One region of the Ruegeria sp. CH5 genome, then DNA from elsewhere that is predicted to be linked to it. Evidence: riboswitches for the same ligand, from Rfam matches in the RefSeq annotation. Region 1 holds a riboswitch; the other holds the start of a gene.
What was found. Region 1 has a riboswitch for cobalamin ahead of ACR0JC_RS12875 (hypothetical protein). Riboswitches for the same ligand answer to the same signal wherever they lie in the genome.
Positions count from the first base shown of each region.

Region 2: linked by a shared signal. The riboswitch ahead of ACR0JC_RS05520 (DUF1636 family protein) and the one ahead of ACR0JC_RS12875 (hypothetical protein) in region 1 are both predicted to bind cobalamin.

Region 1 covers NZ_JBQFQT010000003.1:505,428-511,052, reverse strand. The annotation lists gene ACR0JC_RS12895 (bifunctional 2',3'-cyclic-nucleotide 2'-phosphodiesterase/3'-nucleotidase) at 1-728, shown strand, start outside; RNA gene ffs (signal recognition particle sRNA small type) at 768-866, shown strand; gene ACR0JC_RS12885 (alpha/beta hydrolase family protein) at 948-1,805, opposite strand; gene ACR0JC_RS12880 (TetR/AcrR family transcriptional regulator) at 1,890-2,462, shown strand; cobalamin riboswitch at 2,493-2,708, shown strand; gene ACR0JC_RS12875 (hypothetical protein) at 2,795-3,202, shown strand; gene ACR0JC_RS12870 (protein-tyrosine phosphatase family protein) at 3,206-3,709, opposite strand; gene ACR0JC_RS12865 (DNA polymerase III subunit gamma/tau) at 3,865-5,619, shown strand.
Region 2 covers NZ_JBQFQT010000001.1:1,102,480-1,108,104, forward strand. The annotation lists gene ACR0JC_RS05495 (TolC family outer membrane protein) at 1-112, opposite strand, end outside; gene ACR0JC_RS05500 (protein-L-isoaspartate O-methyltransferase family protein) at 208-861, opposite strand; tRNA gene ACR0JC_RS05505 (tRNA-Cys) at 1,089-1,162, shown strand; gene ACR0JC_RS05510 (NAD(P)-dependent oxidoreductase) at 1,383-2,339, opposite strand; gene ACR0JC_RS05515 (LysR family transcriptional regulator) at 2,448-3,323, shown strand; cobalamin riboswitch at 3,396-3,600, shown strand; gene ACR0JC_RS05520 (DUF1636 family protein) at 3,683-4,066, shown strand; gene cobW (cobalamin biosynthesis protein CobW) at 4,069-5,124, shown strand; gene cobN (cobaltochelatase subunit CobN) at 5,131-5,625, shown strand, end outside.

The sequences.
Region 1 (5,625 bases):
GGACGGCCTTTGAGACTCTGCCAGTTCTGTCCGCAGCCGCACCTTCGAAATTCGGAGGCCGGGCCGGCCCAAGACACTACACCGAAGTCCCGGCTGGCGATGTCACCGTACGGCATGTCTCGGACTTGCATGTGTTCCCGAACCAATTGGCCGCCATGCTGCTGGATGGCCGCCAGATCGCCGATTGGCTGGAGATGTCGGCTGCCCAATTCTCGCAACTTGGCGATAGCGACGAGCAGGTTCTGATCAACCCCGAGGGCACCGGGCACAATTTCGACGTGCTGCATGGGGTGACCTACAGGTTCGATCTGACGCAGCCCGCGCGATATGATTTGGGCGGCCAGTCGATCGACACGTCCCATTCCCGCCTGCGCGATCTTGCCTATCAGGGTCGCCCCGTCGATCCGGATGAACAATTCGTCGTTGCATCAAACAGCTACCGAGCCAATGGCGGCGGCAACTTTCCCGTCCCAGACCCGTCCCGCCTGATCCCGGTGCCGCCGCTGAGCCTTCAGGGTATCTTGCGCGACTACCTGGCGGGACGATTGGGTCCGGATCCGTTGGAAAACACCGCCCAAAGCTTTTCCTTTGTTCCGCAGGCGGGCTGGTCCGTGATTCTGAAAACCGGACCAAGCGCTGCGAACTACCTGCACGAGCTGGACCACTTTGCAGCCACCACCGACGGGCAGGACGCGCGCGGGTTTCTTCGGATACGCCTGTCTTTGTGACGGGTTGCCAAGCGGCTGCGTGATGCCTATATCGGCGGTCGAGAGGTTGGCGCGGGCAAGCGCCTCGCCAACCTGGTCAGGTCCGGAAGGAAGCAGCCACAACGAGCCCCGCTTGGGTCGATGTCCAACCTCTCACTTGACGCCGCGCCGCGTATTCGGCCGGGTCAATCCAACCTCTGCATTTCGTCGTTGTTCCTGAAAACCGCGCTTACGGGCGGGTCAGGCGATCAATCGCGGCCAAACGGCACTGCTGCGGCGGGCGAAGGCGCCGATATGACCGATTTCGGACAGTCCGAAATCCTTGGGCTCCAACAAGTGCCGACGGGCGGTCGGACCATAGAGTTCAGCCAGCCGCCAGACGGCGGGCGGTGGCACTGTCTGGTCATCCTCAAACGCAATGATATCCGCCGTGGCGTTCGCCCGGCTCCAATCCGCCTGGGGAAGCGTGTCACCAAGTTCGGGCAGATAGCTGGTGGGCGATGTACACCACTTGCGCCATTGCCAATAGACGCCAGCCGGCAAGTCGGCTCCGAATCCCAGTAGTTTCCCTGGCAGGTACCCCAGGAGACGCACCAGAGGTGGCACATGGCCATACCAGAACAGAGTCGCCAAGCCCTTGTAGGGCCACGGGTGATCAGCCACCGTCACCAAACCTGCGCACACACAGATCATCCGGTCGATCTGTTCGATTTCCGGTTGCAGCGGAGCCAGCATTCCACCGACCGAATGCCCGATCACCCACAGTTTTGCCTGCGGGTAGCGACGGCGCATCTCGGCACGCGCTGCGGGCATGTCGATCAGCGCCCAGTCCGCCATCGTGGCCTTCGAGTCCTTCAGCCGCCCGGTCAGCGAATGCTCGAAATCCCGGTAATCATATGTCAGGCAAGCCATACCGCGCTCGGCGGCCAGCCAGCGAGCAAAGTGCTGATAGTAGTCACGTGGCACTCCTGTTGCGCCGTTCAGCACAACAACGGTTTGCGGCTCGACCGCCGGAGTGTAAAGCCGCGCCGCCAGCTGGGTCTGGCCCGACGGAAACTTAAAGTCTCCCACGTCAACCGCGTGCTGCGAATCCAACATCTTTGCCTCCAAACACTCTGGACCGATCGGTCTAATGCTTTGTGTCTGGACCAATTGGTCTAGGCCTGTCAATATTTGGCCTGCATGACCCAACGTCCACCAAACACCAAAGATCGCCTGATCGTGACTGCCGCCCAACTGTTCCAGCGCTCGGGCTATAACGGTGTCGGTCTGGCGGAATTGCTGGCCGAAGCGCAGGCCCCCAAGGGTTCGCTTTATCACCATTTTCCAAAGGGCAAGCCGGATCTGGCCCTGGCGGCGGCCAGTTGGGCCTCGGACGGGATGTTGAGCATGATCGCTGCGGCATTCAACGAGGCCGCCGATTTTCGCGACGGGGTCACCACCCTGTGCCACAAAATCGCGAAGCTGTTCGACACCTCGGCCCAATGGGAGACCTGCCCCATCGCCGCCACCCTGTTCGAAAGCCCCGACAACCGCGCGTTTCGGGAACATGCCGACCGTCTGTATGAAAGCTGGATCATCGAAGTTCGAAACCACGCCGCGCGGTTTGAAGTTTCCGACCCTGAAAATGCTGCGGACACCCTGTTCATCGTAATGCAGGGCGGCTGGCAATTGGCCCGTGCCCGCAGGGATTCGAATGTACTGCGCAGACTGCCTGATCTGTTCCCTTGGGACTCACTCCGGCAACCGGGCTGAAACCGTCTTGACTCGATCCCGGATACACCGCTAGCGATGAGGGGATGGTTCCCGGGCCGTTTCGGTCCGGGATGAAAAGGGAACACGGTGCGGTCCAACCCGGAACTCCGGAGCGGACCAAGGCCGCGACTGCCCCCGCAACTGTAGGCGGAGAGCGATGCCTAAATACCACTGACCGCAAGGTTGGGAAGGTTGGCAAAGCAAAGACCCGCAAGTCAGGAGACCTGCCATCAAACGTGAAACCGAAACTCGGACGGGGTGTCCGGGCAGGGTCTGGCCTTGAAACCGGCGTCTGTCCAAATCCACCTCGCCCAGCGCGCGGAGGGCGCAACATGATTTGGAAGACCGATACCCATGAATTCGCGGCAACCATCTGCCAGCGCACCGGAAAGACCTGCCCGGCATTGGCGCGCATGGCACGGGCCATCGCGCAGGCAATGGCGACGGCGCAGGCCGCTACATCCCCCGACTTCCAAGTGGAAGGCAGTAGCGAACTGGCCCATTGCGAACATGGCTGCACGGCGCGGTTCGATGCACGTCCCGAACGGATCCGCGTGTATTGCGGAGCGGCCGCCGACACCCCGTCCGACTGCCTTGATACCTACGCCGACATGCTGTTTGACGACCAGAGCGACGCCCTGCCTGCGCAGGTCATCAGTGATCGACCCTGTGCGATGCTGCAGGCCACGGCGATCATGCCCGCGGTCAGGGCCGAGCGCGAGTTCCGCGCAACCGCCTGAATGTCAGGTCGCCAGAGCCTCGCGCGCCGGGGCGATGGCCCAGTCCATCTGAGCATCGGTTTCGACCGCGCAGGGACGTACGGCCCGCAGGCGTTTCAGGGCCTGTTCCGGCTGCTCGCCGCTTTCGATCATCAAGCGCAGAACAACCATGCCAGACCGCCCGCAACCGCCCCGGCAGTGGACCAGTACGCGCCCGCCGCCCGACAGCGCATGGCGGGCGGCGGCGCTGACTTCGGGCCATCGGCCGGATATCTCGGTCGACGGCGCCGAGAAGTCGGCGACCGGCAGATGTGCCCACCGACAGGCGCGCCGATGGATGTCACAACCCAATTCGCCTGCACCCACAGAAACCAGTTCGGCAAGGGTAGTCATCGAAATTACCAGCCCCGGCGCCCAGGCTGAAATCAGGTCCAGGTCTCCCTCATAGTCGCCGCCACCGCCGGGAACCGAGGTCAGGGCCAGCGTTCCGCCGCCCACCTGCAATGCATGAACCACAAGATTTGTCATCAGACGTTCCCCCCGAAACTGGCTGATTGAACTTGATCCGCGCAGTATGCCTCACACCGCGCGCTCGCCAAAGCGAAAAACCTGCACCGGTGCTGTGGACGCGGGGCACCTGGAACTCTACCCTGCATCGTCAGTACGAATCCGTCAGAGCAGACATGACCACACAGTCCAGCCCCGCCTATCAGGTTCTCGCCCGAAAATACCGCCCGGAAACCTTTGCCGACCTGGTCGGTCAGGATGCCATGGTGCGCACGCTGAAAAACGCGTTCGAGGCGGACCGGATCGCGCAGGCCTTCATCATGACCGGCATCCGCGGCACCGGCAAGACGACCACGGCCCGGATCATCGCCAAGGGCATGAACTGCATCGGACCCGACGGCAATGGCGGCCCAACGACCGAACCCTGCGGCCAGTGCGAGCATTGCGTGGCCATCATGGAAGGTCGCCATGTGGACGTGCTGGAAATGGACGCCGCCAGCCGCACCGGCGTGAACGACATCCGAGAGATCATCGACAGCGTGCGCTATCGCGCCGCCAGCGCGCGTTACAAGATCTACATCATCGACGAAGTCCACATGCTGTCGACCAGCGCCTTCAACGCGCTGTTGAAAACGCTGGAGGAACCGCCCGAGCATGTGAAATTCATCTTCGCCACGACCGAGATCCGCAAGGTTCCGGTGACCGTGCTGTCGCGCTGCCAACGGTTCGACCTGCGCCGGATCGAGCCCGAAGTGATGATCGGCCTGCTGCGCAAGATCGCCACCGCCGAGGGCGCGGAAATCTCGGATGACGCGCTGGCACTGATCACCCGCGCCGCCGAAGGCTCGGCCCGGGATGCGACCTCGCTGCTGGATCAGGCAATCAGCCATGGTGCCGGCGAAACCACCGCCGACCAGGTGCGCGCGATGCTGGGACTGGCCGACCGGGGCCGCGTGCTGGACCTGATGGACATGATCCTGCGCGGCGATGCGGCCGGGGCCCTGACCGAACTGGGCGCGCAATATGCCGAGGGCGCCGACCCGCTGGCGGTGTTGCGCGATCTGGCCGAAATCACGCATTGGGTCTCGGTGGTGAAGATCACCCCCGACGCAGCCGAAGATCCCACCGTCTCGCCCGATGAACGCACCCGCGGCCAGCAGATGGCCGAGGCGCTGCCGATGCGGGCGCTGACCCGGATGTGGCAGATGCTGCTGAAGGCGCTCGAGGAAGTCTCGGCCGCCCCCAACGCGATGATGGCCGCGGAAATGGCGGTGATCCGTCTGACCCATGTGGCCGACCTGCCCAGCCCTGAAGAGTTGATCAAGCGCCTTCAGGACAGCCCTCCGCCGCCCGTCGGCGGGCCGGGGGGCGGCGTTCCGGTCGCCGGAAACAGCGCCCCGCCCGTGACCGCGACGGCCTCGGCCCATGCGCCGGGCCCGCGCGGCGTGGGCGGTGCGCCGACGGCGGCGTTGGCTCAGGACGTGCAGACCGCGCTGGCGCGTTATCCAACTTTCGAGCATGTGGTCGAGCTGATCCGCGCCAACCGTGACGTGAAACTGCTGGTCGAGGTCGAGAACGGCGTCCGCCTCGTCTCGTACCAGCCGGGCCGGATCGAATTCACGCCCACCGAAAAGGCCCCTACCGACCTGGCCGCGCGGCTCGGGTCCGCGCTGCAGCGCTGGACCGGCAATCGCTGGGCGGTCTCGATCGTCTCGGACGGCGACGCCCCCACCATCGCCGAACTGCGCGACGCGGCCGAGCTGGCGCTGAAGGCCAAGGCCGAAGGACACCCTCTGGTGCAGGCGGTTCTGACTCAGTTCCCCAAGGCCCGCATCACACGGATCGAAACCCCCGAGGACCGTGCGGCCAAGGTCGAAACCGAAGCCCTGCCCGAGGTCGAAGACGAATGGGACCCGTTCGAGGAAGACTGATCATCC
Region 2 (5,625 bases), on a different contig from region 1:
ACGCGTCGGTCAGATTGTCCGCCAAAACCGAGCGCCCCGGCATCACGCTCAGCGCGATTCCCGCCGTCAGAGCGACTGCCTTGACCAGCTTCCCTCCAGCCGTTCCAAGCATACCCAAATCCTCTCAAATCAAAATAACGCAAGCCCGCAGGCAGTTTGCGCCTTTGTTTTCAACTAATCAAGGGACCGCGGAAAACCGCTGATCGACTATAGCGAAAATGCACACTCGGCCGAAAACGCCGGCAGTACCGGGGCGTTTGCGTTGAAGCCATGACGCCAAGTCACCCGCCCATCGGACTTTCGACCAATGCGAACGGTGCCCAGATTGCCTTCGACGAACAGGCAGGCGATGCGGCCATGATCTTTCAGTTGATCGAGTAGGGCATCGGGCAGACGTTCCACACCGCCTTGGATGATAATGACATCATAGGGGCCATGCTCGGCCGCCCCCTGCTCCAAAGGTCCGACATGAATGATCGCGTTGTCGATATCCGCCTCCATCAGGCGGGACTGCGCGTCGGCTGCGTTGGCCTCGTCATCCTCGACGCCCACCACAAGCTGCGCCATGTTCGCGGCGACGGCGGTCGAGTATCCGAACGCCGGGGCGATATCCAGAACCACCTCGTCATTCGAAATATTCAATGCATCCAGCATCTTCGCCAGAGTCCTCGGCTCCAGCAGGCAGCGCCCGTTTCCCAGGTCGATCAGGTCGCCAGCATAGGCCACTTCGCGACTGGCATCCGGCACGAAGTTCTCACGCTGGACCTTCAGCATTGAATCGATGATCGGGAATTTGGTGACATCAGAGGGCCTGATCTGAGTGTCTACCATCGTGTGGCGTCGGGCTGCGAAATCCGTCATGTGACCGCTCGTATATTTCCCATGGTTGCTCGGCTTTTGCCACATCCGATCCCGCCCGGCAACGGCCAGCCCGGCAAAAATTGCAGGCCGCGACAAAAGTTGCCACTGCGCTGACCGACCATCCAACGCCGTGGTCGGCGGAATTTTCAGCAACCCTCTGGACGTTGTTCGGGAAAGCTGCTAGAACCGCGGCTGCACCACGTCAAGTAATTGAAATTGCTTGAAAAGGCGAGTTGGCGGAGTGGTGACGCAGCGGATTGCAAATCCGTGTACACCGGTTCGATTCCGGTACTCGCCTCCAACTTTCCAGCCTCGCATTGCATCGCTGTTCTCTGGTCCTGTGATAGTCGCCTGGACCAGTTTGTTGATACGAAACGCCAAAATACGCGCGGAGATGGTTAGCGCAGCCGAGCCAACCAGTAACAATCGGCCACGGATTTAGTCGGCGCCGGGGCACCGCCGACGCGGTCGGAACATGCGAGACCCCCCGGGAAAGGGCGTGCTCTGCGCTGACCGTCGGCTCAAACCGTGCTTCGGCCTGAAGGAATCACCTCATACCCCGGCTCTTCCGGTTCATCGTCCTGCATCTCGGCCGGAAAACCGGGCGCGGTAATGCTCAGCCCGGTTGCATCCTCGAGCCGTCGAATGACGTTGGGCGACAGCTCGCGCGCGCCATAGCGGGCGATGGCGTCGTCGAAGATCTTGATCATCAACGGGTTCATCTCCAACGGCACGCCGGCGCGGTCGGCGACCTCCTGGAACAGGCCGATATCCTTTTTTACCAGGTCCATGGTGAAGGAAATATCGCGCGAGCCGTTCAGGATCACCTGGCTTTCGGTTTCATGCACGAAGGACGTGCCGGACGAGATCTTGATCGCCTCGTAGGTGGTGTTCAGGTCCATCCCGGCGGCCTTGGCGGTCACCAGCGCCTCGGCGCAGGTGATCAGGTTGGCAGTGGCTAGATAGTTGGTCAGCACCTTCAGAACCGAGGCCGTGCCCAGATCGCCGGTATGCAGAATGCGCCGGCCCATGGTCGTAAGGAACGGCAGGATACGCTCGAACGTGGCCCGGTCGCAGCCCGCGAAGATCGAGATATTGCCCGTGGCCGCCCGGTGGCACCCGCCCGAAACCGGGCAGTCCACCGCCGCCCCGCCGCGTTCGATCACCATGGCCCCCAGGCGTTTGACCTCGGCCTCGTCGGTGGTGGACATCTCCATCCAGATCTTACCGTGGGTAACCTCGGGCAGCATCTGCTGCATCACTGCGTCCGAGGCAGCGGGCGACGGCAGGCAGGTGATGACCGCATCGCAATCGCGCATCATCTGGGCCGGGCTTTCACCGGCTTTTGCTCCCTTGGCGGCGAACTCCGCCACAAGATCGGGGTCCAAGTCGTGTACCGTCAGGTCGATACCGTTGCGCAGCAGCGACCCCGACAGCTTGCCCCCCACATTGCCCAAACCGATGAAACCGACCTTCATGTTCTGCCCTCCCGCAGGCGCGTTTTCGTTGGCCCGAGTATTTCCGTTGCCCATCGACAAAAGAAACGAATAATAAAGCCATCTATACAAAAATTATTTTGGTGCTGAATGGACCGCCTGCCCAATCCGGCCTGGCTGCGCAGCTTCGAAGCCGCCGCCCGCCATCTGAATTTCACAACCGCCGCGCAGGAGCTGGGCCTGACCCAGACGGCGGTGTCGCTGCATATCCGCTCGCTCGAGGCGGACCTTGGGCAGCCGCTTTTTGCCCGCAACGCACGACACCTGTCGCTGACCGAGCTGGGCCAGTCCTATGCGCTGACCGTGCGCCGGGCGCTGTCGGATATCGCGCTGTCCACCAACAGCCTGTTCGGCCCCGCCTCGCGGCAGGCGTTGACCATCCGGGCGGCGATATCGTCGATGACCTACTGGATCGCCGCCGAACTGCCCGTGTTCAGCGCCCAGCACCCCGAGATCCCGGTGCGGCTGGTGTCGCATATCTGGAACGACTCGGCCGCGCCTGCGGATGTGGACGTGGAAATCCGGCTGGGCTATGGCGATTGGCCCGGAGTTGCGGCCGAACAGCTGTGCTCGGAACGGCTGGTGCCCGTCTGCCGGGCGCAGGACCCGGCGCCAGACCTGCAAAACGGCCCGTTGATCCACATTCTGGGGTACGAGGACAACTGGGCGCGGTACGCCGAGGCCACGAGCATCGACTTGCCCGACCGCCCCGCGCGCCATTCGGCGGATACGACCGTCACGGCGCTGCAACTGGTGATGGCCGGCGCGGGCTATGCCACCGTTCTGGAGCGGTTCGCGCTCAACGCCATCGCGCAGGGCACGCCGATCCGGGTTGCGGGGCCAGCGATTCCCTTTGCCCAGTCGCACTACCTGATCCGCAGCGTCAGCGCGGCGCCTCCGTCCATCCCCGCCCAGTTGTTCCTCGCGTGGTTGCGCGACCGATTGGCCGGTGATGCCGCGGATTGACCCCGGCAAGTCGCTTTTTCGATCCGACGCAAAGCACTTGCCCCTGCGCGCTTGACAACCCCCCTGCCCGTACCGCATGTCGCTTGCGTTGGTGTCTGTGCAAGCAGATGAAAAGGGAATGCGTCAGCGGTTTTCCGTCAAACGCAGCCGCCCCCGCGACCGTGACCGGAGAGGGTGCCCAAATGCCACTGGCCGCTGGCCGGGAAGGCGGGACATCCGACAGAGCGCCGCTCTGACATCCGCAAGCCGGGAGACCTGCCAACGCCCGAAGACAAACCGGACGGGGTGTTCCGGTGTCGGGCCCATGTCCGCAACGTGGCCCGCGCATACCCCGTCCCCCGACAACCGAGTGAGGGGGGATGAGAGACGTGACCGAGACCACACCAGTTGAACTGCTGGTCTGCACCACCTGCCGACGCGGGCTGCCCATCGAGGATGACGCCCAACGCCCCGGCACGCTGCTGCACAAGGCGCTGGCCGCTGCCGACCTGCCCGAGGGCATCACCCTGAAGCCGGTCGAATGCCTGTCGAACTGCGATCAGGGCTGCTCGATCGTTCTGCGCGGCGGGCCGTCGCGCTGGACCTTCGTCTATGAAAACCTGAACGAATCCGACCATGTCGAGATCATCGTCGAAGGCGCCACTAAATATCTGGCCGCCGATGATGGCCTTGTGAAATGGCGCGACCGCCCTGAACATTTCCGCAAGAACTGCGCCGCCCGCATTCCCCCGATTGGAGCCTGAGCATGAGCACCCTCGAAAAACTTCCCGTCACCGTCATCACCGGCTTTCTCGGCTCGGGCAAGACCACGCTGATCCGCCATCTGATGCAAAACCCGCAGGGCAAGCGGCTGGCCGTGGTGGTCAACGAATTCGGCAACGTGGGCGTCGATGGCGAAATCCTGAAAAGCTGCGCGATCCCCGGCTGCCCGGCGGAAAACATCATGGAACTGGCCAATGGCTGCATCTGCTGCACCGTGGCCGATGACTTCATCCCCACGATCGAGGCGCTGATGGCGCTCGACCCGCGCCCCGATCACATCCTGATCGAAACCAGCGGTCTGGCCCTGCCGAAACCGCTGCTCAAGGCGTTCGACTGGCCCGACATCCGTTCCAAGATCACCGTGGACGGCGTGATCGCTCTGGCCGATGCCGAGGCCGTGGCCGCAGGCCGCTTCGCCCCGAATGTCGCGGCGGTGGACGCCCAGCGCATGGCCGATGACTCGATCGACCACGAAACGCCCCTGTCCGAGGTGTTCGAGGATCAGATCTCGTGCGCCGACATCATCCTGCTGACCAAGCCTGACCTGGCCGGCCCCGAAGGCGTGGCCAAGGCGCGCGAGATCATCGCCGCCGAGGCGCCCCGCCCCCTGCCCGTGGTCGAAGTGGCCGAGGGTGCGGTGGACGTGCGCGTGGTGCTGGGGCTGGAGGCCGCAGCCGAAGACGACATGGACGCCCGCCCCTCGCATCACGATGGCCATGACGACCACGAACATGACGATTTCGAAAGCATTGTGGTTGAGCTGCCAGAACAGACCGACCCGGCGCAGCTGGTCGCCAATATCGAGCGTCTGGCGAACGAGCTGAACATCCTGCGGGTCAAGGGCTATGCCGCCGTTCAGGGCAAGCCGATGCGCCTGCTGGTTCAGGCGGTCGGCGCGCGGGTGCGGCACCAGTATGACCGCCCGTGGAAACCCGAGGAAGAGCGCCGCTCGCGCCTTGTGGTCATCGCCGAGCATGACGACATCGACGAGGCCGCGATCCGCGGCATCCTGACGGGCGTCACCGAGGCCGCCGAGTAAGCACCGATGCACGTCGTCTTCCGCGAAAGCCACGGGCTCGAAGAAACCGAGACCCCGACCGATCTGGGCCAGAGCCCGGCGGATCTGGTGGTGCTGTCCTTTTCGGACAGCGATCTGGGTGCTTTCGCGGCCGGCTGGCATCGCGGCGGCGGGCCCGAGGGGCGGATGCCCTCGTTGCGGCTGGCCAACCTGACGGCGCTGAAGCACCCATTGTCGGTCGATACCTATGTCGAGCAGACGCTGGAGGGTGCCAAGGGCATCCTGATCCGGCTGATCGGCGGAGTGCCCTATTGGTCCTACGGGTTGCGGCAGGTGCTGGCGCTGGCGCAGGCCAAGGGCATCGCGCTGGCGGTGCTGCCCGCCGACGGGCGCGAGGATACGCGGCTGGACGACTATTCCACCCTGCCGGTCTCGACCCTGCGGCGGCTGGCGCATCTGTGCGACACCGGCGGCGAGGTGGCCGCGCAGGCGGCGCTGGCGCAGATGGCGCTGGCGGCGGGA